Regions from separate parts of the Luteibacter sp. TLI7-4A genome, predicted to be linked through region 2. Evidence: predicted binding sites of a transcription regulator. Region 2 holds the regulator's gene; each other region holds the start of a gene.

Region 1 (7,745 bases), 1.4 Mb from region 2:
CCCGCACCGAACGCAGCAAGGCGATGGCCTCCGCTGGCGTGAAATTGCCGATCGTGGAACCAGGGAAGAACGCCACGACGGGACGTCCCGCCAAGGCCTTCGGAACCTCGATCGCGTGGGTGAAATCACCCACCACCGGATGCACCGCGAGCGACGGATACGCCTCACGCAAACGAGTCACCGCGCCATCCAGCGCGGCGGCGCTGATATCCACCGGAACGTAGGCGGAAATCCAGGGCGCGGCGTCGAGCAGCATCCGCGTCTTGTCGCTGGCCCCACTGCCCAATTCGAGCAGCACGGCGCCTTGCGAAATACCTGCGGCGAGCGCAGGAGCGATCTCATGAAGCAAGGCCGTCTCCGTGCGCGTCGGATAATACTCCGGCGTGACGCATATCGCCTCGAACAGGTCGGACCCCGCCCCGTCGTAGAAGTACTTCGGCGAGAAGGTCTTCGGTGACGAGGACAGCCCGGCCAGCGTGTCGCGCAGGAAGGCCAGGCGGTCGCCATCCGGCGTGAACGCGGGATCGCGCGCGAGGCGCACGCCGCTGAACATCCAGCGCTGCCCGGGCCGGTAGAAATTACGGTACGAGATCCGTGCGTGCCCTGACGGCGTGACGCTGGCGCCACCACGCAAGACCATCTGGCCGATCATGAACTTCCCGTTGTACTCACCGACCGCATCGTCCGCCGCGCGAAACCCCGGATACGGCGAGTACGAACTGGCCGTCCACTGCCAGGCGACATCGTCGACCTGCTCCAGGTCGTCGCGTGTACGCATGGCGTGCTCCCACTCCGCTTCCGTCGGCAGACGTGCACCGGCCCAGCGCGCGAAAGCCTCCGCTTCGTAGTAACTGACATGGGTCACCGGCGCGTCGGGATCGACCGGCCGCCAGCCGCCGGGAGTCATGTGCGACCAGGCTTCGCCGTCGTGCTGCCAGTAGAGCGGCGATTCCCATCCTTCCTCCTGGCGCTGAGCCCATCCGTCGGAAAGCCACAGGTCGGCGCGGCGATAGCCGCCGAGCGCCATGAAGGCCAGCCATTGGCCGTTGGTGACCAGGCGGTCGGCGATCTCGAACGGCTCCAGCCAAACCGTGTGCCTGGGACCTTCGTTGTCGAAGGCGAAGGATTCGTCGACGGCACCGATGCGCACCGGCCCACCGCCCACCGGGCGGAACCGGCCTGTCGGACCGGGTGCCGGCGCGGACCATGCCGGATCGAAGGCCGGTTTCAGCGGCGACTGCGCGAACAGGTGCTGCACATCCATCACCAGCAGTTCCTGGTGCTGTTCCTCATGGGCGAAGCCGAGCCGCAGCAGCGCTTCCAGCTCGGGGCCTATCGCGCCAGCGAGAAAGGTCCGCATATGCGTGTCCACGTGATGGCGATAGGCGATCACGCGATCGGTCGACGGCCGGGTCAGCAAGCCGCGCAACGGTCGCGGATGACGCGGGCCGACGGCTTCGTAGTAGGAATTGAAGAGATACCCGAATTCGGCATCGAAGACGTCGTAGCCGGGCACGTTCGGTCCGAGCAGGAAGGTCTCGAAGAACCATGTCGTGTGCGCCAGATGCCATTTGGCGGGGCTCGCATCGGGCATCGACTGGACGACCATGTCCTCCGGGCCGAGCGACGCGACGAGCCCCTCGGTACGCGCCCGCACGGCGTCGTAACGTTCGCGGAGCGAGAGGCCGGGCTGACATCGGGCGGCGGTCGCGCTCGTGCCGGCGCGGGTCGCGCTCGTGCCGGCGCGGTGGGAGGCGGCGCCTGGCGCCCAGGTGGTGTCGACGAAAGCTTGCATGGATGGGCTCCGTGGCGGGGCGGTCAGCCGGGCGTGTGCTCGATGCGCACGCGGTCGGGATAGAAAGCGAGGTGACCGCGGATCGACGAGACCGCCTCGTGCGGCTCCTCGTAGGTCCAGATCGCATTGATCGCCCTTTCCTCGTTGCCCGGGAGGCTGTAATACGAGGCTTCACCCTTGTAAGGACAATGCGTATGGTGCTCGGTCCGGCGCAACGAGGCCATGTCGGCATCGGCACGGGGGATGTAGAACACGGGCGGGTAGCTGGCTTCCTTGAGCACGAGCGCGTCGCGGGTGTCGGCGACGACCCGGTCGCCGTCACGCACCACCACCCTGCCACCCGCCGGCGCGATCGTGATGGGATGGTCGGGGCCGGGGATCTTCACGGGATGTGAGGACATGGCACGCTCCTTCGGTGACGAAATCAGGCTGACATCCTGCGACCCCTACGCAGGGAATCCAAGACGACGACCCGGAACAGGTGAGATTACCGATAGGCAAAGATTGGGGTCTTGGACCGGAAAACCGCCGCCCCGGTCCGTCAGTACCTTCACATCTTGGTCCGCCCCAGGCTTAACATCCGTTCATGGACCTCAACTTCCCGCCGTCCCCGCCGATATGACTATTGCGTTGCAGGCAGGGGGAGGCACGCCATGAAAGCAGTCATCGTCGCGGTGGCCATCGTCCTGGTCCACGTGATCGCACTGGCGAACATGCCTTCCGGGGGCATGGAAGTCTCCTATGTGTGCTTCTTTACCGTCGCGGCGCTGGCGCTCGGCAGCGTGGTATCGGCCTGGCGCCGCTCGGGGCCGCCGCGTGACCGGCGCTGGTGGTTGCTGTTCGCCAGCCTCGCCCTGTGGACCGTGGGCATGTCGCTGTCCGCCCGGCAGAACTACGTGTTGGAAAACTCCAACCCGGCGCCCGGCGACAGCATGTTCTTCTACATCCTGTACGTGCTGCCCGTGCTGGTGGCCGTCTCGTCGGCTCCCGTGCCGGCGCGCAAGAAATGGGCCGTCACGATCGACCTGATCCTGGCCGCCCTGCTCGGGGTACTGTTCTACGTGCGCACGTTCTCCATCGTGTCGGTGCAGGGCGCGATGGCGACGCAGCAGGCGATCGACATCGCCTACATGCTCGACTTCGAGAACGCCTGCCTCGCGCTGGCCGCGTCGCTGCGCTACCTGGCGACCGACCGCGCGGACGATCATTTTTTCTTTCGTGGCGTGACGGCGTTCTTCGTCACCTATGCGCTTTCCGGTTACTTCTACAACCACTATGTGGCGCTGGGTGGACATCCGGAATTCGGCACGTCGCCCTGGGACGCGTTGCTGGACCTGCCCTTCCTCGCACTCTTCGTCACGGCGACAATGCGCCAGCCGAGGCGGCACTGGCATCCGCCGGTCTACCTCGTGCGCTTCGTGCTGAGCGCGAGCCCGACCTTCCTGGCCATGAGCGTGCTGGGTTTCGGGCTCATGGTGATCCCGGGCTATCCCACGCTGGGCATCGTGGGGGCCATCGCCGCCGTGATCGGCATCGGCCTGCGCGGCACGCTGGCCCAGGTCGGCCTGGTCGAGGAGGAATACCGGTTATCGCGCAGCCGCGACGAGCTGCAAGGACTGGTCTTCGTCGACAGCCTCACCGGCCTGGCCAACCGACGGGCGCTCGACGAGCGCCTCCTGCGCGAATGGCATCGCCCGGGCCAACAGGAACCGATCTCCCTGTTGATGATCGACGTCGACTTCTTCAAGGAATACAACGACCGCTACGGCCACCTGGCGGGCGACGACTGCCTGCGTTCCCTCGTCGGCGGACTTATCGGACGCGGCGTCCGCGCGGGAGATTTCGTCGCCCGGTTCGGTGGCGAGGAATTCGCCGTCATCGCTCCCGGCACCCGCCTTACCGACGCCCTGGCCCTGGCCGAGGACCTGCGGGCACAGGTCGAGGCGCTGGCGATCATCCATCCTTCGAGTCCCTTCGGCGTGGTCACCATCAGCATCGGCGTGGCCCACGTGCAGGTGAGTGCGCATGGCGGCCCGCTGGACCTGCTCAATGCGGCCGACCGCGCGCTCTACCGGGCCAAGCAGACCGGCCGGAACCGGGTGAGCGCGGGCGAGGAACCGCGGGCGGATCCGACCCGGCTGAACGAATCGCGTCACACCGGTTAACCCCGATCCATCCCTCCCTGCGTTTCACCGTCATGTCACCCACGAGGCCATGCACGATGAATACGCTCCGCGTCACGCTTTCCCTCCTGTTCGCCGGGTTGGTCGCCACCGCCGGGGTGGCCGCCTCGGGCGATGCCTTCGCCGCGCGGCACGACACGTCACCGCCGCCGGCCGATGAGAACGGCTGCCAGCCTGGCCAAGGCATGCCGGTTCGGCGGATGCTCGCGCACGCGATGGCCGCTCCGGCCGCCGCACCCACACCGCCGGCCATGACGAAGGCCGCACCACAGGCGCTGGTCGAATCCGTGGCGCAAACCGGTTACGCCACCGCGATCGCGCCACCCTACCTGCCCGTCGACCGCGAGAACTACGCGCATCGCACGCCGAATTCCGTCCATCTCGCCGCCAGCGACCCGGTGTCGACCTTCAGCATCGACGTCGACACCGGCTCGTATACGAACGTGCGGCACATGCTCGACGAAGGCCGCCTGCCGCCCGTCGACGCCGTCCGTACCGAGGAATTCATCAACTACTTCGACTACGGCTATACGGTGCCGACGAGTCGCGCGAAGCCGTTCGGCGTCACGACGGAATTCGCGCCCGCGCCATGGAATCCCGAGCGCCAGCTGCTGCTCATCGGCATCCAGGGATACAGCGTGCCCGCCAGCGAGATTCCCCCGGCCAACCTCGTCTTCCTCGTGGATGTGTCCGGTTCCATGGACGAGCCGGACAAGCTGCCCCTGCTCAAGGCCTCGCTGAAGCAGATCGTGCCGAAGCTGCGCGCGGCCGATCGTATCTCGCTGGTGACCTATGCCGGCGCGACCTGCGTCGCCTTGCCTTCCACGCCGGGCGACGAACACGCGAAGATCGCCGCGGCCATCGACGCGCTCGGCGCGGGCGGGTCCACCAACGGCGCCGCCGGCATCGACCTCGCCTATGCGCAGGCGGCGAAGGGCTTCATCAAGGGCGGCGTGAACCGCGTCATCCTCGCCACCGACGGCGACTTCAACGTCGGCACCGTCGGCGTGCAGGCCCTGAAAGACCGCATCGCGGAAAAGCGCAAGAGCGGCATCGCGCTGACCACGCTGGGTTTCGGCGAAGGCAACTATAACGACGAAATGGCCGTGGAACTGGCCGACGCCGGTAACGGCAGCCACCACTACATCGACAACCTCGGCGAAGGGCGTCGCGTGCTGGTGGACGAGATGTCGGCGACGCTGATGACGATCGCCAAGGACGTGAAGATCCAGGTGGAGTTCAACCCGGGAGTCGTCGCCGAGTACCGCTTGATCGGCTACGAGAAGCGCGTCCTCGCACGCGAAGACTTCAACAACGACGCCGTCGATGCGGGCGAGATCGGCGCGGGTGCCCGCGTCACCGCGCTGTACGAGATCACGTTGAAAGGTTCCAAGGGCGCACGCGTCGATCCGCTGCGTTACGCCTCCGCGAAAGACACGCCCGCATCCGGTGAACTCGGTTTCCTCCGCCTGCGCTACAAGGCGCCGGATGGCGGCGCGAGCCGGCTTGTCGAGCAGCCCTTGTCCGCCGACATCGCAGGGCGAGCGAGCGAGCGCTTGCGTTTCGCCGCGGCGGTGGCGGCGTTCGCGGAGAACCTGCGCGGCGGCAAGTACGTGGACGGCTTCGGCTACGACAAGGTCGCCGAGTTGGCGCGTGACGCGCAGGGCAAGGACGAAGGCGGCTACCGCGCGGAGATGTCGAGGCTGGCGAGCATGGCCGGCGGGATGTCGACCGAGCCTGTCGCGGAATCCCCGCGGCGATAAGGTAACCTCCCCGTCCATGGATGCTCCCCTTACCGACGACGGCGGGCTGATGCTCGCCTGGGCGGGCGGGAACGCGGCCGCGTTCGGGGAGCTTTACGCGAAGCACAAGGGCCCGTTGTATCGGTTCCTGCTGAAGACGGTGAAAGACCGGGCGGTCGCCGACGAGTTGTTCCAGGAGACCTGGAGCCGAGTGATCGTCGCGCGCCAGCGTTATCGCGCCGAGGCGAAGTTCAGCACCTGGTTGCTCCAGATCGCGCACAACCTGGCCGTGGACAGCTTCCGGCGGCAGCGTCCACGGGCCGGTGCCGAAGAGGCCGAGGCGGTCTTCGCCGCACAGGCCGCTCCGGAACGCGAGCAACCCGATCACGCCCTTTCGGATTTCGAACTGCGCCGGCGCATGCAACGCGCGATCGAAAGCCTTCCCGACGAACAACGAACGGCCTTCGTGCTACGCATGGAGAACGAACTATCCCTGGAGGACATCGCCGCCGTGACCGGAGTGGGCAAGGAAACCGCGAAATCGCGGCTCCGCTACGCCATGGCACGGATACGAGAACTCGTTGCCGAATGACATGAACCCGAACACGCCACCACCCCACGACGATGACCTGCCCGACGAGCGCGAACTCGCGGCGCTGTACGCGCGCCTGCCAAGGACCGAGCCCGACCCCGCGCTGGACGCGGCGGTGCTCGCGCAGGCCGATCGTGCGGTACCGGCCCGCCGACGCCGGGCACGCTGGCCCATCGCGCTGGGATCGGCGGCGGTGCTGGTGCTGGCCGCCGGCCTGGCGTGGCAACTGCGCGACAGCCGCCCCGACGTGGCGGCGACGCTTCCCACTCCCCCTCCCACGGCGCAGCACATCGAGTCCACCGCATACGTGCCCGTGCAAGCGAGCGCTCCTGTCGTCCTGCAAGAGGCGGCACCTGCGACGCCCCCGGCGAGGATGGCGCGGCGTTCGGCACCGGCACCCAAGTCATCGGCCGTGTCCAAACCGGCCCCTCGGGCCTTCGGCGCCGTGTCCGATCACGCGATGAAAACGGAACTCGATCCGGACGACCGCGTCGGCGAGATCCGGCAGTTGCTCGGCCGGGGAGAGCGCGAGGAAGCCTTACGGCGCCTGCGCGAGCTGCGCGAGCGCTATCCTCGCTACGACCTGCCACAAGACCTGCGCGACCTGACCCCTTGAGTGCACCGCTGGAAACCCTCGCCTCGCCCTGGCGCCACGAAGAAGAGATCAAGAAGAGCCGCTTCCTCGCCCAGGCCATGCCCGTCGAATCGCCGGCCGACGCCCTGGCATGGTTCGATTCGGTGGGCGATCCGGGTGCCACGCACAACTGCTGGGCGTATCGCATCGGCGAGGCCTACCGCTTCAACGACGACGGCGAGCCCGGCGGCACCGCCGGCCGGCCCATCCTGCAGGCCATCGACGGCCAGGGCTGCGACCGCGTGGCCGTGCTGGTCACGCGCTGGTACGGCGGAATCAAGCTCGGCGCGGGCGGGCTCGCGCGCGCCTATGGGGGACGGCCGCGGAGTGCCTGCGCCTCGCGCCGCGACTGCCGATCGTCGCCACCGGATGCCTGCGGCTGCGCTGCGAATTCGGCGAACTGGCCCTGGTCTCGGCACGATTGCGCGAGATGGAGGCCACCATCGAACAGGAGACCTTCGTCGCCGACGGCGCGGAACTGAGCGTACGGGCGCCGGTGGACCGGCTGGACGCCATCGCCGCGCGGATCGTCGACCTGACCCGGGGCAAGGTGCATCCCCGCCGCGTCGATCCATGTTGAATACTGCACCGGATGGCCCCATTCGTTGGCGAATGAATCCGGAAGCGAAGCGAGCATGAGCGACGAACGCAGGGAGAAATCACGCAAGATCGGGGCACTGCGCAATCTCTGGCCGTTCCTGAAGCCGCACAAGGGCCTCGCCATCGGCTGGCTCGTGTTCCTGGGCATATCGTCCGGTGCCTCGTTGCTCCTGCCCGTGGCGGTGCGGCACATCATCGA
Region 2 (7,745 bases):
ACCCTCGATGAACCTCTTCGCGGTGGGCTTCCCCATCACGATCTGCCTCGGCCTCCTGGCCGTATGGCTTGCGCTGCGCGCCCTGCCGGGCGCGTTCGATTCGCTGCAGACGGCCGCATGGGACACCATGCGCCAGCTCATGGGGAGGTGACACGCCCATGAGCGAGACCGACAAGGAAGACCGCACCGAAGCGCCTAGTGAAAAGCGCCTTCGCGAAGCGCGCGAGAAGGGCGACCTGCCGCGTTCGCGCGATCTTTCCACCGCCGTGGTGGTGCTCGCGGGCGTGACGACGCTGATCGCCGCACGCGACCAGATGTCCGTGCACGCGGCCAATATCATGCACGTGGGCCTGCGCTACAGCCGCGACGACCTGTTCGCCAGCAATGGCGTATATCGCGCACTGGCCACGGCCGCCCTGGAAGGGTTCAAGCTGCTCGGTCCCGTGTTCGCCGTGACCGCGGTCGCCGCGGTCGCCGCGCCGGCCCTGATGGGCGGGTTGAATTTTTCCGCCCAGGCGCTCGCCCCGAAATTCGACCGGCTCGACCCGATCAAGGGATTTTCGCGCCTGGTCTCGGTGAACGGCCTGGTGGAGCTGGGCAAGTCGTTGCTCAAGCTCGTGCTGATCGGCGGCGCGCTGGTCTGGTTCCTGCTTCGCTCGACGAGGGACATGTACACGGTGGGCACCGGTCCCGTCAGCGTCGGCATCGCCCAGGCCTTCGCCATCTTCGGCCAGGCCTCGCTCGTCTTCGCCTGTGCGCTCGGTGCCATCGCGCTGGTCGATGCGCCGTGGCAGAAATTCAGTTTCACCAAGAAGATGAAGATGAGCAAGCAGGAAGTGAAGGACGAGCACAAGGAAAGCGAGGGCAGTCCCGAGCTGAAGTCGAAAATCCGTCAGATGCAGCACCAGATGGCGCGCCGGCGGATGATGGAAGACGTTCCCACGGCGGACGTCATCGTGACCAACCCGACCCACTTCGCCGTGGCCCTGAAATACGACGAGAACCGCATGGGAGCGCCCCGCGTGGTGGCCAAGGGCGTGGACGTGATCGCCCAGCAGATTCGCGATGTCGCGGGCGGGGCGAAGGTTCCGGTGGTGGAAGCACCGCCGTTGGCACGCGCCTTGTATCACACGACGGAAATCGGACGCGAGATCCCCGCGGCGCTGTACATCGCCGTGGCCCAGATCCTGGCCTACGTGTTCCGGCTGAAGCAGGCGATCGCCGTGGGCGATCTCCCGCCCGATCTACCCGAGCAGGACATCGATCCGGATTTGCTCGGCCCTTACCGCATGGATAACTGACGATGGCAGCTTCCTCCAACTTCATGGGCACGTTCCGGCAGATCGGCCGCCGTGGCGTCGCCGCGCCGGTGGCGATGCTGATCATGCTCGGCATGATGATGCTGCCCTTGCCGCCGTTCATGCTGGACTTGCTGTTCACCTTCAACATCGCGTTGTCGCTGGTGATCCTGTTGGCCACCATGTACGTCATGCGACCGCTGGAACTGGCGTCGTTTCCCACCGTGGTGCTGTTCGCCACCTTGCTCCGCCTGGCCCTGAACATCGCGTCCACGCGCGTGGTGCTGCTGCATGGCCACAATGGCCCGGGCGCCGCCGGCAAGGTGATCGAGGCCTTCGGCGAGTTCGTCATCGGGGGCAACTTCGCGGTCGGCTTCGTCGTGTTCGCCATCCTCACCATCATCAACTTCGTGGTGGTGACCAAGGGTGCGACGCGCGTGTCCGAGGTGACCGCCCGTTTCACCCTCGATGCCATGCCCGGCAAGCAGATGGCGATCGATGCCGACCTCAACGCCGGCCTGTTGACGCAGGAGCAGGCCCGCGAGCGGCGCCAGGAAGTGCGCGAGGAAGCGGACTTCTATGGTTCGATGGACGGTGCCTCGAAATTCGTCCGCGGCGACGCTACCGCCGGCATGCTGATCCTCGCGATCAACATCATCGGCGGCTTCTTCATCGGCATGTTGCAGCATGGCCTTTCCGCCGCCGAAGCCGCACGCACCTATACGCTGCTGACCATCGGCGACGGCCTGGTCGCACAGGTGCCGGGACTGATGCTCTCGATCGCCACCGCGGTGATCGTCACGCGCGTGTCGAAGTCCCAGGAAATGGGCAAGCACGTGATGGGGCAGCTGTTCGGCCAGCCGAAGGCGCTCGGCGTCGCGGCGGCCGTGCTGGGCACGATGGGCCTGATCCCGGGCATGCCGAACATCCCGTTCCTCATCCTGGCCGCGCTCGCGGGCTTCGCCGCGTGGAAGTTGAGCCAGGCCAAGCAGGAGCGCACCGCCGCCGCGGCCGGCACGGGGGCGCCCGGCACCGAACTCGCGCTGGACTCGGCGCCGCCGGCGGAACGCCTTGAGCTTTCGTGGGAAGACGTGGCCCAGGTGGACACGATCGGCCTCGAGGTCGGCTACAGGCTCATCCCGCTCGTGGACAAGGCCCAGGGCGGCGAACTGATGGCGCGGATCAAGTCCGTGCGCCGCAAGCTGTCGCAGGAACTCGGTTTCCTGGTTCCCTCGGTACACATCCGCGACAACCTGGACCTGCCCCCGCATGGCTATCGCATTTCCCTGATGGGCGTGCCGATGGGCGAGGCGGAGATCCACACCGAGCGCATGCTGGCGATCGATCCGGGCCGCGTGCACGGCACGATCAACGGCATCGCCACGCGCGATCCCGCCTTCGGCCTGGATGCCGTGTGGATCGAGCCGGGCATGCGCGAGCACGCGCAGACCCTGGGCTACACCGTGGTCGATCCGGCCACCGTGATCGCCACCCATCTTTCGCACATCCTGCAGAACCACGCCCACGAGCTCATCGGCCACCAGGACGTGCAGCAGTTGCTCGATCGTCTCGCCCAGCAGACACCCAAGCTCGTCGAAGACCTGGTGCCCAAGCGCCTGTCCCTGGGCGTCGTGGTCAAGGTCCTGCAGAACCTGCTCGCCGAGCGCGTGCCCATCCGCAACTTCCGGGGCATCGTCGAATCGCTGGCGGAGCATGCGGGCCAGAGCCAGGACCCCGGCGTCCTCGCCGCCGCGGTACGCGTCACCCTCGGTCGACAGATCGTGCAGGAGATCGCCGGCCTGGGTACGGAAGTGCCTGTCATTACTTTGGCGCCGGAGCTCGAACAGATCCTGCTGCAGTCCCTGCAAGGCGGCGGTCCCGCCGGCGCGGCGGTCGAGCCGGGTCTCGCGGATCGTCTCCAGCAGAGCGTCGCCGATGCGGCGCGCCGCCAGGAAGCGGCGGGTGAACCGGCCGTGCTGCTGGTGTCGCCGGCACTTCGTCCGTGGCTTTCGCGCTTCACCCGGCATGTGGCCCAAAACCTGCATGTACTTGCGTACAACGAGGTTCCGGACAACCGACGCGTCAAGCTGGTGACGGCCCTCGGGCGATAGGAACGAGACACCGCGCGGGGCATCGCCGCGTGGGCCGAACGAACGAAGACAGGATCGAACGCATGAAAATCAAACGATTCGTTGCTCCCGATATGCGCCAGGCCATGCGCCAGGTTCGCGACGAACAGGGTCCGGACGCCGTGATCCTGTCCACGCGCCGGCTGGACGACGGTATCGAGATCATCGCCGCGCTCGATTACGACGAAGCGCTGGTGCGCGAGGCCGGTTTCGGTTTCGACGCCCCGGCCCGCGAGGAAGCGCCGATCCGCGCCACGCGCGATGAAGCCGAGCGCGCCGCCCGCATCGACCAGGCCCGCGCCGCCACCGCCGCCGCGGTGGAGCGCGCGACGAAATCGGGCATGCCGCCTGCCACGAACGCGCCGCAGCGCCAGTCGAGCGCCGCGCTCGCCGCCAGCGTCGCCGACGTGGTCCGCGCCGCCACCGCCACGCCGGCCAACGATGCCGCCGTGAATGGCGTGCGCGCCGAGATCAACAACCTGCGCGAGATGCTCGAAGTGCAGCTCTCGACCCTTGCATGGAACCAGATGGACCGCGAGCAGCCGCTGCGTGCCCGCGTGCTGCGCGAGATGACCCGCCTGGGCATCGACGGCGACGTGGCACGCGCGCTGTGCGCGGAATTGCCCGCCGACATGAACGTCGAGCAGGCGCGCTACCTGCCGCTGGGCATGCTCTCGCGCAACATCCGCACCAGCGGACGGAATTTCGACACGGTCGGCGGCGGCACCACCGCCCTGGTCGGCACCACGGGCGTGGGCAAGACCACCACCATCGCCAAGCTCGCCGCCCGCGCCGTGCTGCGCCATGGGGCATCGAACGTCGCCTTGATCAGCGCCGACCAGTACCGCATCGGTGCCGGCGCGCAGCTGGAACATTACGGCCGCTTGCTCGGCGTGCGCGTGTTCAACGCCCACGACGCGACCAGCCTGCGCAACGTGCTGCTCCAGTTGCGCGGCAAGCACACCGTGCTGGTCGACACGGCCGGCCTCGCCGGCAACGACCCGAAGCTGCAGCAGCAGTTCGAGACACTGCGCGCCACGTCGGACGTGCGCGTGTGCCTGGTGCTCGCCGCCAATGCGCAGGCCCAGGCCATCGACAACGCGATCCGCGCTTACGCGCCGCTGGCGCCGCAGAGCGCGATCCTCACCAAGCTCGACGAGGCACCGCTGATCGGCGGCGCGCTCTCGGCCCTCATCCGCCACCGGATGCCGCTGGACTACACCACGGATGGGCAGCGCGTGCCCGAGGACATCGCCTCGGCCGATGCGCGCAAGCTGGTCTGCCTCGCGGCCCAGTTGCTCAAGCAGCGTAACGACGAACCGGACGACGCCCTGCTCGCCGAGCGCTTCGGCATCGCCGCGCCGGCCCTGGCCTGACCGCGCCCACCCTTTTCCCGGCAACCGCAAACACTTACGGCAGTGACTTCCTTCATGAGCACACACGTCGATTCCACCCAGGCCGCCGGACTCCACTGGCTGGCCGACCGCCGTCCCACCCGAAGCATCGCCGTCGCAGGCGGGAAGGGCGGCGTGGGCAAGACCACGGTGGCGGTCAATCTCGGCATGGCGCTCGCGATGGGCGGCCGTGACGTCGTCCTCCTCGACGCCGATCTCGCCATGGCGAACATCGACGTCCTTCTCGGCCTCCAGCCCACCCGTCACCTCGGCCACATGCTGGAGGGCGAGTGCGGCATCGAGGACCTGATCCTCCAGGCCGCCCACGGCCTGAAGGTCATTCCCGCCACGTCCGGCACGCGCCGGATGGCGCAGCTGCCGAACATCGAGCACGCGGCCGTGATCCGCGCCTTCGACGAATATCCGCTGCCACCGGAATACCTGATCGTCGACACCGCCGCCGGGATTTCCGACAGCGTATCGATGTTCGCCGCCGCCTCGGACGAGGTGGTGGTCGTGGTCTGCGACGAGCCCGCCTCCCTGACCGACGCCTATGCGCTGATCAAGGTCATGAGCCGCGAGTTCGACGTGAATCGTTTCCGCATCGTCGCCAACATGGTCCGGCACGCCCAGGAAGGCCGCCAGCTGTTCGAGAAGCTGTCCCGGGTGACAAACCGCTTCCTCGACGTGTCCCTGGATTTCATGGGCATGGTTCCGCACGACGAGTACCTGCGCCAGGCCATCCGCCGCCAGTCGGCGGTGGTCGACGCCTGGCCGAGCAGCCGATCGGCGGTCGGATTCAAGAATCTGGCCAGGTCGGTCGATACATGGGGTGAACCCGAACCCCGGGCACAGGGCCGCATCGGCTTTTTCGCCGAACGGTCCCATCTGGGGGAGGGCTGCCACTGTGAGCGTCGCGACCGAATATCTCGAGATCACGCGTATCCCGGCGGATCAACTAGTCAAGAACCACGCGCCGCTGGTGCGCCGGATCGCCTATCACCTGATGGGCCGGCTGCCGCCAAGCGTGGATGCGAACGACCTCATGCAGGCCGGGATGATCGGACTGCTCGAGGCGGCAAGGAATTATTCGCCGACTCGCGCGGCCAGCTTCGAAACCTATGCGGGCATCCGCATACGTGGCGCCATGCTGGACGAACTGCGCAAGACGGACTGGACCCCGCGCTCCGTCCACCGGAAGTTGCGCGAGGTCGCGGAGGTGACGAGGCAGATCGAGAACGAGACGGGTGGCGACGCCGAAGACGCGGAAGTGATGAAGCGGCTGGGCATCGACGCCATGGAGTACAACCAGATCCTGGCCGACGCGGCGAGCGCGCGGTTGCTGAGCCTCACGGCGCCGGAAGGCGACGAAGGCGCCGCGATCGACGTGGTCGACCCGGATGCCGCGGGCCCGGATGGATTGTTCGAGCAGCAAGGCCTGCGTGACGCGCTGGCGCAGTCCATCGACGGGCTGCCGGAGCGCGAGAAGCTGGTCATGTCGCTGTACTACGATGAAGAGCTCAACCTGAAGGAAATCGGTGCGGTGCTGGGGGTGAGCGAATCGCGGGTGTGCCAGATCCATGGCCAGGCCCTCATTCGACTCCGCGCACGCATGTCGGGTTGGAAAGACAAGCATTGACGAACGCGCGGTAGCAAGGCGGAGACGAGTTTTGGACAAGAACATGAAGATCCTCGTGGTGGACGATTTCTCCACCATGCGACGCATCGTGAGGAACCTCCTGGTGGAGTTGGGATTCACCAACACCCTCATCCAGGAGGCGGAGGACGGCAACGCGGCGCTCGCGCTCTTGCGCGCGCAGCCGTTCGACCTCGTCGTGACGGACTGGAACATGCCGAACATGACCGGCATCGACCTGCTCCGGGCGATCCGTGCCGACGCGGCGCTGAAGGCCATGCCTGTACTGATGGTCACGGCGGAGAACAACCGTGACCAGATCATCGCGGCGGCGCAGAGCGGCGTGAACGGCTATGTCGTCAAGCCATTCACGGCGGTCACGCTGAAGGAAAAACTCGACAAGATCTTCGAACGACTCGCCGCGGCCGCGGGCTAAGGAATGACGATGAATACCATGCTTTCCAGCGGCCACGATGTGGCTCCCGAACTGCGTGCACTGCTCGACGCCGACGACAGCGTCTCCTTCGAGCAGGCGCTCGACCAGCTGCTGCGTACCCGTGAGCAACACCTGTTCATGGCGCTCGGCCATCTCGCGCGCGACCTGCACGAGTCCGCCCGCCGCCTCGCCGCCGATATTTCGCACGACGGCGTGCCAGGCAACATGAGCGATGCGCGCAAGCACCTGCGCGACGTGCTCGAGATGAGTTCGCAGGCCGCGCACCGCACGCTCGATTTCAGCGAGAAGCTGCGCCCACAGGCACAGGCCCTCGCGCGCCAGGCGGACGAGGTGCTGGTGCTCGACCACGCCGACCCGGCCTTCGCCACCCACGCCACCGCGCTGGCCGTGCGCGTGGGCGATTTCGCGCAGAGCTGCGACATCGGCTTCGGCGAGATGGTGGAGGCACAGTCCTGGCAGGATCTCTCCGGCCAGCGCGTGGCCCAGGTTGAGGCTTTCATGGCCAAGGTCGAATCCTCCCTGGTGGAACTGGTTCGCCTGACCGGTTCGCTGGCGGGCGGTGCCGCGCCGGCCGCCGACAAGGTCAGCCAGGACGAAGTGGATCGCCTCCTCAGCGAGTTCGGGTTCTGAGCGCCGTATGAGCGTGGAGCTGGACAACGAGCTGCTCAACGTCTTCCTGATCGAGGCGCGGGAGTTGCTTGAGAGCCTGGGCGAACAGCTCGTGGATCTCGAGGCGTCGCCGAACGACATGGAACTGTTGAACGCGGTCTTCCGCGCGTTCCACACCGTGAAGGGCGGTGCGGGCTTCCTCGGCCTCAATCCGATGGTCGA
Region 3 (7,745 bases), 780 kb from region 2:
CTGGAGCCCGCGGCGCTGGAGGTGCTCGGCCCGCGCCATGCCCGGCTCACGTTGACCGAGGGGCGTTATCACCAGGCGCGCCGCATGTTCGCGGCCGTGGGCAACCACGTGGCGACGCTGGAGCGCATCGCGCTCGGCGGCCTGTCGCTGGACGACCTGCCTTCCGGCCAATGGCGCCTGCTGACAGCGGAAGACACGGCCAGGATCTTCGGCTGAGGCCGTATCGGCTTCGGCGGGTTCGTTATGGACGCTCCCTGCACATCGGGTGCAGTATCCCCGGGTTACCTCGCTCCCATAGGAATACGAAGATGAAACGAATCGTCATCGCCGCGGCCGGGTTGTGTGTGTGCGTCGCCGCCCAGGCCGCCGACAAGAGCATCGTGGTGCCCATGACTCTCGTCACCGCCGACGGCACGGGCGCCTCGGTCGGCAGGGTCATGATCACCGAAGGTGCCGGTGGCCTGGTCTTCACTCCCGATCTCAAGGGCTTGCCGCCGGGTGAGCACGGCTTCCACCTGCACGAGAAACCCAGCTGCGATCCGGGCGAGAAGGATGGCAAGAAGGGCGCCGCGCTGGCGGCCGGCGGCCATTACGATCCCGGACACACCGGCAAGCACGAGGGGCCGGAATCCTCCATGGGCCACGAGGGCGACCTGCCCAAGATCACCGTGGGCGCCGATGGCACCGACACCACGGCCGTGACCGCGCCGCGCCTGACGAAGCTCGCGACGCTGAAGGGCCATGCCTTGATGATCCACGCCGGCGGCGACAATTATTCCGATCAGCCCGCACCCCTGGGTGGTGGTGGCGCACGCATCGCCTGCGGCGTCGTCCAGTAAGGAAACCATGTCCCAAGGCGGTCTCTTCGCCCCCGAACCGCTCGTGATCGTCGATGACGAGCACGGGCGGTTCGCGTATGAGCCCGGCGTGATTCCACCCGGGCGTGCCGCCGACTGGTTCGCGAGCCTGCTGGCGGACATCCCCTGGGAAGCGCAGAGGCGTGCGATGTACGGCCGCGCCGTGGACGTGCCGCGGCTGCTCCAGCATTACGCTTTGGACGACCCTGCCTTGCCACCCGTCGTCGTTGAGGCGGCGCGCGAGGTGATCGCGCTCACGGGCGTACGTTTCACCTCGGTGGGCCTGAACCTTTACCGCGACGGCCGCGACAGCGTGGCGCCGCACAACGATCACATCGAGGAACTGGCGGAGGGCGAGCCCATCGCCTTGCTTTCCCTGGGCGCCACGCGGCGCATGACCTTGCGCGAACGCGACGCACCCCGGCGCAGCTTCGACATCGACATGGAACCGGGCAGCGTGCTCACGATGAGCTACGCCACGCAATTCCACTACGACCACGGCATCCCGAAGATGCGCGGCAAGGTAGGACCGCGGATCAGCCTGGCTTTTCGCGTCCGGCCAGAGGGTAAGGCGGCTAGCAGGCGATATGGGTCGCGGAAGAAGATTTCTTAGTTGTTCACTCGGCTCGGCTTTGCGGTTGGGGGCGGGGCAGAGCCGTCGGCCGTCACCCTCGTCGCTCCGGTTGCACCGTCGCTCGGGAAAGGATGCCTGTGGGAGCCGACCCTGTCGGCGATGGGTGCTTGCCTCAATCTGGCCCGCTGCCGCGGGATCGCCGACAAGGTCGGCTCCCACAACGGGGGTTCCGGGTGAAACACCCACCCGGGTGCGGCGAGCGACACGCGGTGAGCGTCGCTCTTTCCCACCAGCCCACCGCAGGGTCGAGGGCCCGACAGCTCCCCGCCACACCACACAACGAATGCGAGGGCGAAGCCGAGCCCACCCACAGCAGGCTCAAAAGAGATCGATGCTGCCCAATGACACCGGCGTAGCCAGTTCGCCCCGGCGGGTGAGCGACTCGTAGCCGTGCACGCTGTCGCGGCCGTTCTGCTTGGCGAAGTACAACGCCTTGTCCGCGCGGTCGAGCACGATCTCGGGGTAATCGTTCTCGGTGATGCGCGCATAGCCGATGCTGACGGAGACGTGGCCCACCTGCGGGAACGCATGGTCGGTCACGAACTGGCGGAACCGGTCGAGGACGAGGTGGACGGCTGTTTCGTCCTGAGCCGCGAGCAGGATCACGAATTCCTCGCCGCCGAAGCGGAACAGCACGTCGCTCTGGCGGAAGCTCGCGCGCATGTGCTGGGCCAGCATGAGGATGACCTCGTCGCCGTAGACATGGCCGTAGGTGTCGTTGATCCGCTTGAAATGGTCGATATCGAGGATCGCCAGGTAAAGCCGGGAGGGTTCCTCGACCGGCTGGCGCTTGTCCTCGCCGTCCTGCACCGCGCCGCGCGCTTTCTGGCGTTGAAGGGTGAGCAGGCGCTGCAGGCGTTGCTCGAAGCTGCGCCGGTTGTACAGGCCGGTGAGCTTGTCGCGCTCGCTCTCGTTGAGCAGGGCGATGTAGTTGCAGTAGATGCGCGCGAAGCCTTCGACCATCGCGCGAACGTCGTCGAGGGAATCCGGGGCCTCGAGCATCAGTGCGCCGATGGCGGTGTGCTCGCGCTGGATGGGGATGACCAGCCGGCTGTTGCCGTCGTCGGTGATGTCGCTGATCGCCTCGAGCGTCTCCATGGCGCAGACGAGGGTGTCGACGGGATCACCCTCCCGCGCAGGATCGAGCGCCTCGATCATGAAGCCGCCATCGGGCTTGCGCGAACACACGACGATCGAATCCACGGGATGCTGCGGGTTTTCGCCCCGCTTGCACAGGGTGACGCTGTTGACGGCGATGAGTTCGGCCAGCGACAGCACCATGCTGTGGTCCAGCGCGTCGATGTCGCGGTGGTGCGTGAACTCGGCCACCGAAGCGAGCAGGCGCGATTCGGGCAGGACGCCAGCAGGGCTGTGCCACGGCGCTTTCATGCGCATGGCTTCCGCGCGAACGCATCGTCGCGACGTGGATAATGGACTTGCACCGGCACTCCCTCCCCCGAGTGGGGCACGCCAGGCGGCCCCGTGTGTGCGTCGAACCGGACTTCCTGCCGGTGACTCCCTGGAGGGGTTAGCGGCTGGAAAGCCGCCGACTTTAGGGCAAAACGCGAACGGATGTCGAAAATCGTGACGCAGTCATCGATTTGGTGTCTTCACAAACATGAACCGTTGCGCTAGTCAGTCGCCTTCCAGCCACCCGCGCCATTTGAAGAACAGCACAGGCAAGAGGATGCTGACCACGATCGCTCCCAGGGCCATGGGATAGCCGAAGGTCCAGTCCAGTTCGGGCATCTTCTTGAAGTTCATGCCCCACACGCCGACGAGGATCACCGGAGGAATGGTGGCCACCGAGGTGACGGTGAGCACTTTCATCACGTGGTTCTGGTCGGTGCTGATGAAGCCGAGGCTGGCGTCGAGCAGGAACTGCAGCTTGTTGGTGACCTGGTCGTCGAACTCGTCGAGCGTGCGCAGGTCGTGCTCCACGACGCGCAGGCGAACCTCGACGTCGTCGGACATCCACTCGGGCTTCTTCGCGCGCAAGAACGATACGATCCGCTGCACGCCCAGCATCGAGGAGCGATTGCGCGCCTGCTCGCCTTCGAGGCGACCGACCTCCAGCATGCAGTTGCGCAGTGCCGGCGTGCCGATCCGCTCGGGCGTGAATATCCGGTCGGAGAGTTGCTTCAGGTCGGCGGACACGTCTTCCATGCGCTTGGCCGCCAGGTTGACGATCGCCTCGATCAACGTCGCGAGCACATCGGCGCTGGATTCCCAGCGGTGCTCCTGGCAGCTTTCGCTGGCCAGCTCGAACGCGGGCGACTCCTCGAAACGCAAGGTCATCAAGACATGGCCGGTGATCACGATGCCTACCGGGCCGGGATGATGATTGTCCGGCGAGTCGGCGAAATACGGGATCGACAGGTACATCGCGCCGTCGTCGGTGCGGATGCGGCTCGATAGCGCCAGGCTCACCACGTCGTTACGTTGTGGGATGCGCAGGCCGGTGATCTCGCTGGCGCAACGCCGTTCGTCTTCACTTGGATCGAGCAGATCCACCCAGATGGGGGCATTGGGTTTGGCCATGCCCGCGGTCCAGCGGACGGGGCCGGTGTACTTGCCATGTTCGTGGATGATCAGCACGTGCGCGGGTGTCCTTGGCTTGGGCTGGGAGGAGTCTACGCCGGTGATGACACGCATGGCCGAACACGCGCATGCTTGACGCCAGCGATGCCGGCTGCCGGACTAGGAGAGATACCGATGAGCGATACCGCCAAACCGCTGGAGATCATCCACGACAGCGCCAACCAGGTGTTTCTCGTCGTGGTCGATGGCCATACCTGCGAGCTCGAATACCGGCTCAGCGGCAAGACGATGACCATCACCCATACCGGCGTGCCGTCCCCCGTGGGTGGGCGTGGGATCGCCGCGCTGCTCACCCGCTTCGCCGTGCAGATAGCGGAGGCGAACGGCTGGAAGATCGTTCCCGCGTGCGGCTACGCGGCGACATGGTTCGAGCGGAATCCGGAATACGGGCATCTGTTGGCTTGAGGTGACCCGATCGCCGCTTAAGCGGCGACAGGCCTCGCGAGTTCGTTCAGCGGCGTGTTAGCTTTCGCGTTCCCACACAGCCAGGGTCACCCATGCGTACGAAGTGGATCGTCGCCGCCGTCGCGCTCGCCTGCGCCGGCCATGCCTTTGCCGACACCCCCGTGAAAACCGCGGACGATCCGCGCATCGCCGCGATCCTCGACGCCCTGGGCAAGGTGCGCACGATCGAATCGGTGGCCTTGTCGCCGGATGCGAAGCATCTCGCCTGGGCGGTGAAGACCAACGGCAAGCCGGTGCTCGAAGTGGCCGATGCCGACGGCCGCAACGCCCACCGCGTCACGGCGAGCAAGGGCTGCAGCGAGATCTCCGTCGCGTGGGCGGCGGATTCGCAACATCTTGCTTTCCTCTCCGATTGCGCGGGCAAGGCGCCGGGCGTGGAGGAGGGCAAGCAGAACGACATCTACGTGGTGGATATCGCCAGCAAGGCGCCGCCGCGGCGGATCACGCATCTCGCCGGCTACGTCGATGGCCTGGCATGGCGTCCCGACGGCAAGGCCCTGGCGTTCCTCTACGTGCCCAATGCCACCCGCCGCGCCAGCGCCACCGCGGCCGCCAAGCCGCAGCTGGGCGAGGTGGGCGTCGAAGGCATCGAGGTACAGCAGGTAGCCAGCGTCGGCGTCGACGGTGGCACTATCCGCACGCTGACCCCGGCGGGCCTCCACGTCTACGAATTCGCATTTTCGGCAGACAGCGGCCGGATCGCCTACGTGGCGGCGCAGCCGCCCGGCGACAACAACTGGTGGCTGGCGAAGCTCTATGCGCAGCCGGTCACGCCCGGCGCGCAGGCGGTCACCCTTGTCGATACGGCGGCGCTGTCCGGCCCGCTCAAGGACTTGCAGGTGGCCGTGCCGCGCTTCTCTCCGGACGGCTCCCGGGTCGCCTTCATCGGTGGCCTCATGAGCGACCAGGGTTCGACCGGCGGCGACATCTGGATGGTGCCGGCCGCGGGCGGCGCCGAGCCGGTCGATGTGACGCCCGGCGTGACGACCACGCCGGCGTGGCTGGCATGGACCGCGCCCGATCGCCTGCTGGTCGCCGAACATGCCGCCGGCGCGAGCCGGGTGTCGAGCTACGCGGTGCCCGCCAGTGGCCCCGCCACGGCGACCACCGTGTTCGAACTGCCGATGACGATCGGCGACGGGCGCCTGTCGATGTCGCTCTCGCTGGGTGCCGACGCGGGCAAGGCCGCCTTCATCGCCAGTTCGTTCGAGAAGGCCTTTGAAGTACATGTCGCCAACCTCGACGGGCAGTCGGTGCCGAAGGCGGTGACGACGTTCAACGCCGCGTTGAAACCTTCCTGGGGAAAGGCTGAATCGATCGCCTGGAAGAATGAAGGCCATGACGTGCAGGGCTGGTTGCTGTATCCGGCCAACTACGATCCGAAGAAGCGCTACGGCATGATCGTCTCGATCCACGGTGGCCCTGCGGCCGCGGTGACGCCGCGCTGGCCGGGCGTGGGTTACGGCGGGGCGCCGCTCTCGGCGTTGGGCTACTTCGTGTTCATGCCCAACCCTCGCGGCAGCTATGGGCAGGGCGAGGCGTTCGTGCAGGCCAACCGCAAGGATTTCGGCTATGGCGACCTGCGCGACGTGCTGGCCGGTGTCGACGCGATCGAGAAGAGCCATCCGGTGGACGACCGGCGGCTGGGCCTCACCGGCTGGAGCTACGGCGGCTTCATGACGATGTTCGGCGTGACCCAGACTCAGCGCTTCCGCGCCGCGGTCGCCGGCGCAGGCATCTCCAACTGGCAGAGCTATTACGGCCAGAACCTGATCGACCAGTGGATGAAGCCTTTCTTCGGCGCTTCGGTCTATGACGATCCGGGCGTGTACGCGAAGAGTTCCGCGATCAATTTCATCAAGCAGGTGAAGACGCCGACCCTCGTGGTGGTGGGCGAGCGCGACGCGGAAACGCCGGCGCCGCAGTCGTTCGAGTTCTGGCATGCGTTGCGTGCCCAGGGCGTGCCGACTTCGTTGGTGGTCTATCCGGGCGAAGGTCACGGCTTTGCCCATGACGCGAGCCGTCGCGACGTGCTCGCCCGTGCCCTGGCCTGGTTCGACCGCTACCTCTCGGCGGGAGGCAAGTAGACGCCAGGGGCCGGGGGGCGCGCGAGTGTCGATCGGCGTATTTGCGTTTTTCCGCCGACCCAGCATCATGCGATGCATGTGACGCTAAAGTCGGGGGCGATGGTGGCCGTTAATTCAGTCTCCCGGGAGCAGGACCGGAGCGTGGTGTGCTGACACATCGTAGCGTCGAGGGCGGCATCCATCTTGCCGCTTCGAAGTGTGCCCGCTGGTCCGTATCCGGGCCTGGCGAGGTCTCCCGTTGCGACACGTTCGGGACGGTCGGCGCCGGGCTGGGCTGGATGGTGGCGCTCATCGTCGTGTGCGCCCTGGCCGCGGTGGCCATCGCCTGGCTGGTCGGACAGCGGCGGCGCCTCCACGCGAAGCTCAAGGACCCCCGGGAGCAGGCGAGCAGGGCGCTCGCCTTCCATGCCTATCACGACACCCTGACCGGCTTGCCCAACCGCGCCTATCTCATGCGCGAGCTCGAACAGGCGCTGGCGGCCCCGCAGGCGGGTTCCCTGGCGGTGATGTTCATCGACCTCGATGGCTTCAAGGCCATCAACGACACCCTGGGGCACGAGGCGGGCGATACCTTCCTGCGCGCCGTCGCCAGCTCCCTGCGCAGCAGCGTGCGCGAACGCGATACAGTTTCCCGTTTCGGCGGCGACGAGTTCGTGGTGGTGGTACAGGGATATGGCGGCATGGAGAACCTGATCCGGGTCTGCCGCAAGGTGCTCGACCTGGTTTCCAAGCCAGTGAACGTGTCAGGCCAGCTCGTGGCGGTGAGCCCGAGCATCGGCGTGGCCGTGGCGCCGCAGGACGGCGACGTGGCATCCGCCTTGATCCGCAACGCCGATGCCGCGATGTACGCGGTGAAGGAAACCGGCAAGGCCGATTTCCGTTTCTACGAGGAAGGGATGCTCGAACAGGCACGCGAACGCCTGGCCCTCACGGTGGAGCTGCGCGAAGCCTTGCAGGCGGGCGAACTCGCCGTCGAATACCAGCCCAAGCGCAACCTGCGCGACGGCACCCTGGCCGGCGTGGAGGCGCTGGCCCGCTGGCGCCATCCGTCGCGCGGCGACGTGCCGCCGACGGTCTTCGTGGCGATCGCCGAGCGCTCCG

What was found. Region 2 encodes FliA, which starts transcription of late flagellar genes. Its sites were predicted from a motif close to TAAAGTTTNNCNNNCNNNGGCCGATAA; they were not measured.
Region 1: the regulator FliA is predicted to act here: its motif matches at 2,389-2,415, upstream of ACR9Y6_RS03875 (GGDEF domain-containing protein).
Region 3: the regulator FliA is predicted to act here: its motif matches at 3,020-3,046, upstream of ACR9Y6_RS06615 (GGDEF domain-containing protein).

Annotation. Positions count from the first base shown of each region.
Region 1 is NZ_JBPGWO010000001.1:861,998-869,742, reverse strand. It holds gene egtB (ergothioneine biosynthesis protein EgtB) at 1-1,795, opposite strand, end outside; gene ACR9Y6_RS03880 (DUF427 domain-containing protein) at 1,819-2,196, opposite strand; gene ACR9Y6_RS03875 (GGDEF domain-containing protein) at 2,449-3,960, shown strand; gene ACR9Y6_RS03870 (vWA domain-containing protein) at 4,017-5,741, shown strand; gene ACR9Y6_RS03865 (RNA polymerase sigma factor) at 5,758-6,312, shown strand; gene ACR9Y6_RS03860 (hypothetical protein) at 6,314-6,928, shown strand; partial or broken gene ACR9Y6_RS03855 (IMPACT family protein) at 6,925-7,526, shown strand; gene ACR9Y6_RS03850 (ABC transporter transmembrane domain-containing protein) at 7,582-7,745, shown strand, end outside.
Region 2 is NZ_JBPGWO010000001.1:2,289,535-2,297,279, reverse strand. It holds gene fliR (flagellar biosynthetic protein FliR) at 1-151, shown strand, start outside; gene flhB (flagellar biosynthesis protein FlhB) at 159-1,301, shown strand; gene flhA (flagellar biosynthesis protein FlhA) at 1,304-3,409, shown strand; gene flhF (flagellar biosynthesis GTPase FlhF) at 3,472-4,803, shown strand; partial or broken gene ACR9Y6_RS10070 (P-loop NTPase) at 4,858-5,562, shown strand; gene ACR9Y6_RS10065 (RNA polymerase sigma factor FliA) at 5,729-6,460, shown strand; gene cheY (chemotaxis response regulator CheY) at 6,492-6,893, shown strand; gene ACR9Y6_RS10055 (protein phosphatase CheZ) at 6,903-7,544, shown strand; gene ACR9Y6_RS10050 (chemotaxis protein CheA) at 7,552-7,745, shown strand, end outside.
Region 3 is NZ_JBPGWO010000001.1:1,506,318-1,514,062, reverse strand. It holds gene ACR9Y6_RS06630 (pseudouridine synthase) at 1-216, shown strand, start outside; gene sodC (superoxide dismutase [Cu-Zn] SodC) at 309-839, shown strand; gene ACR9Y6_RS06620 (alpha-ketoglutarate-dependent dioxygenase AlkB family protein) at 847-1,470, shown strand; gene ACR9Y6_RS06615 (GGDEF domain-containing protein) at 1,810-2,880, opposite strand; gene ACR9Y6_RS06610 (CorA family divalent cation transporter) at 3,127-4,089, opposite strand; gene ACR9Y6_RS06605 (GNAT family N-acetyltransferase) at 4,207-4,497, shown strand; gene ACR9Y6_RS06600 (alpha/beta hydrolase family protein) at 4,590-6,644, shown strand; gene ACR9Y6_RS06595 (putative bifunctional diguanylate cyclase/phosphodiesterase) at 6,791-7,745, shown strand, end outside.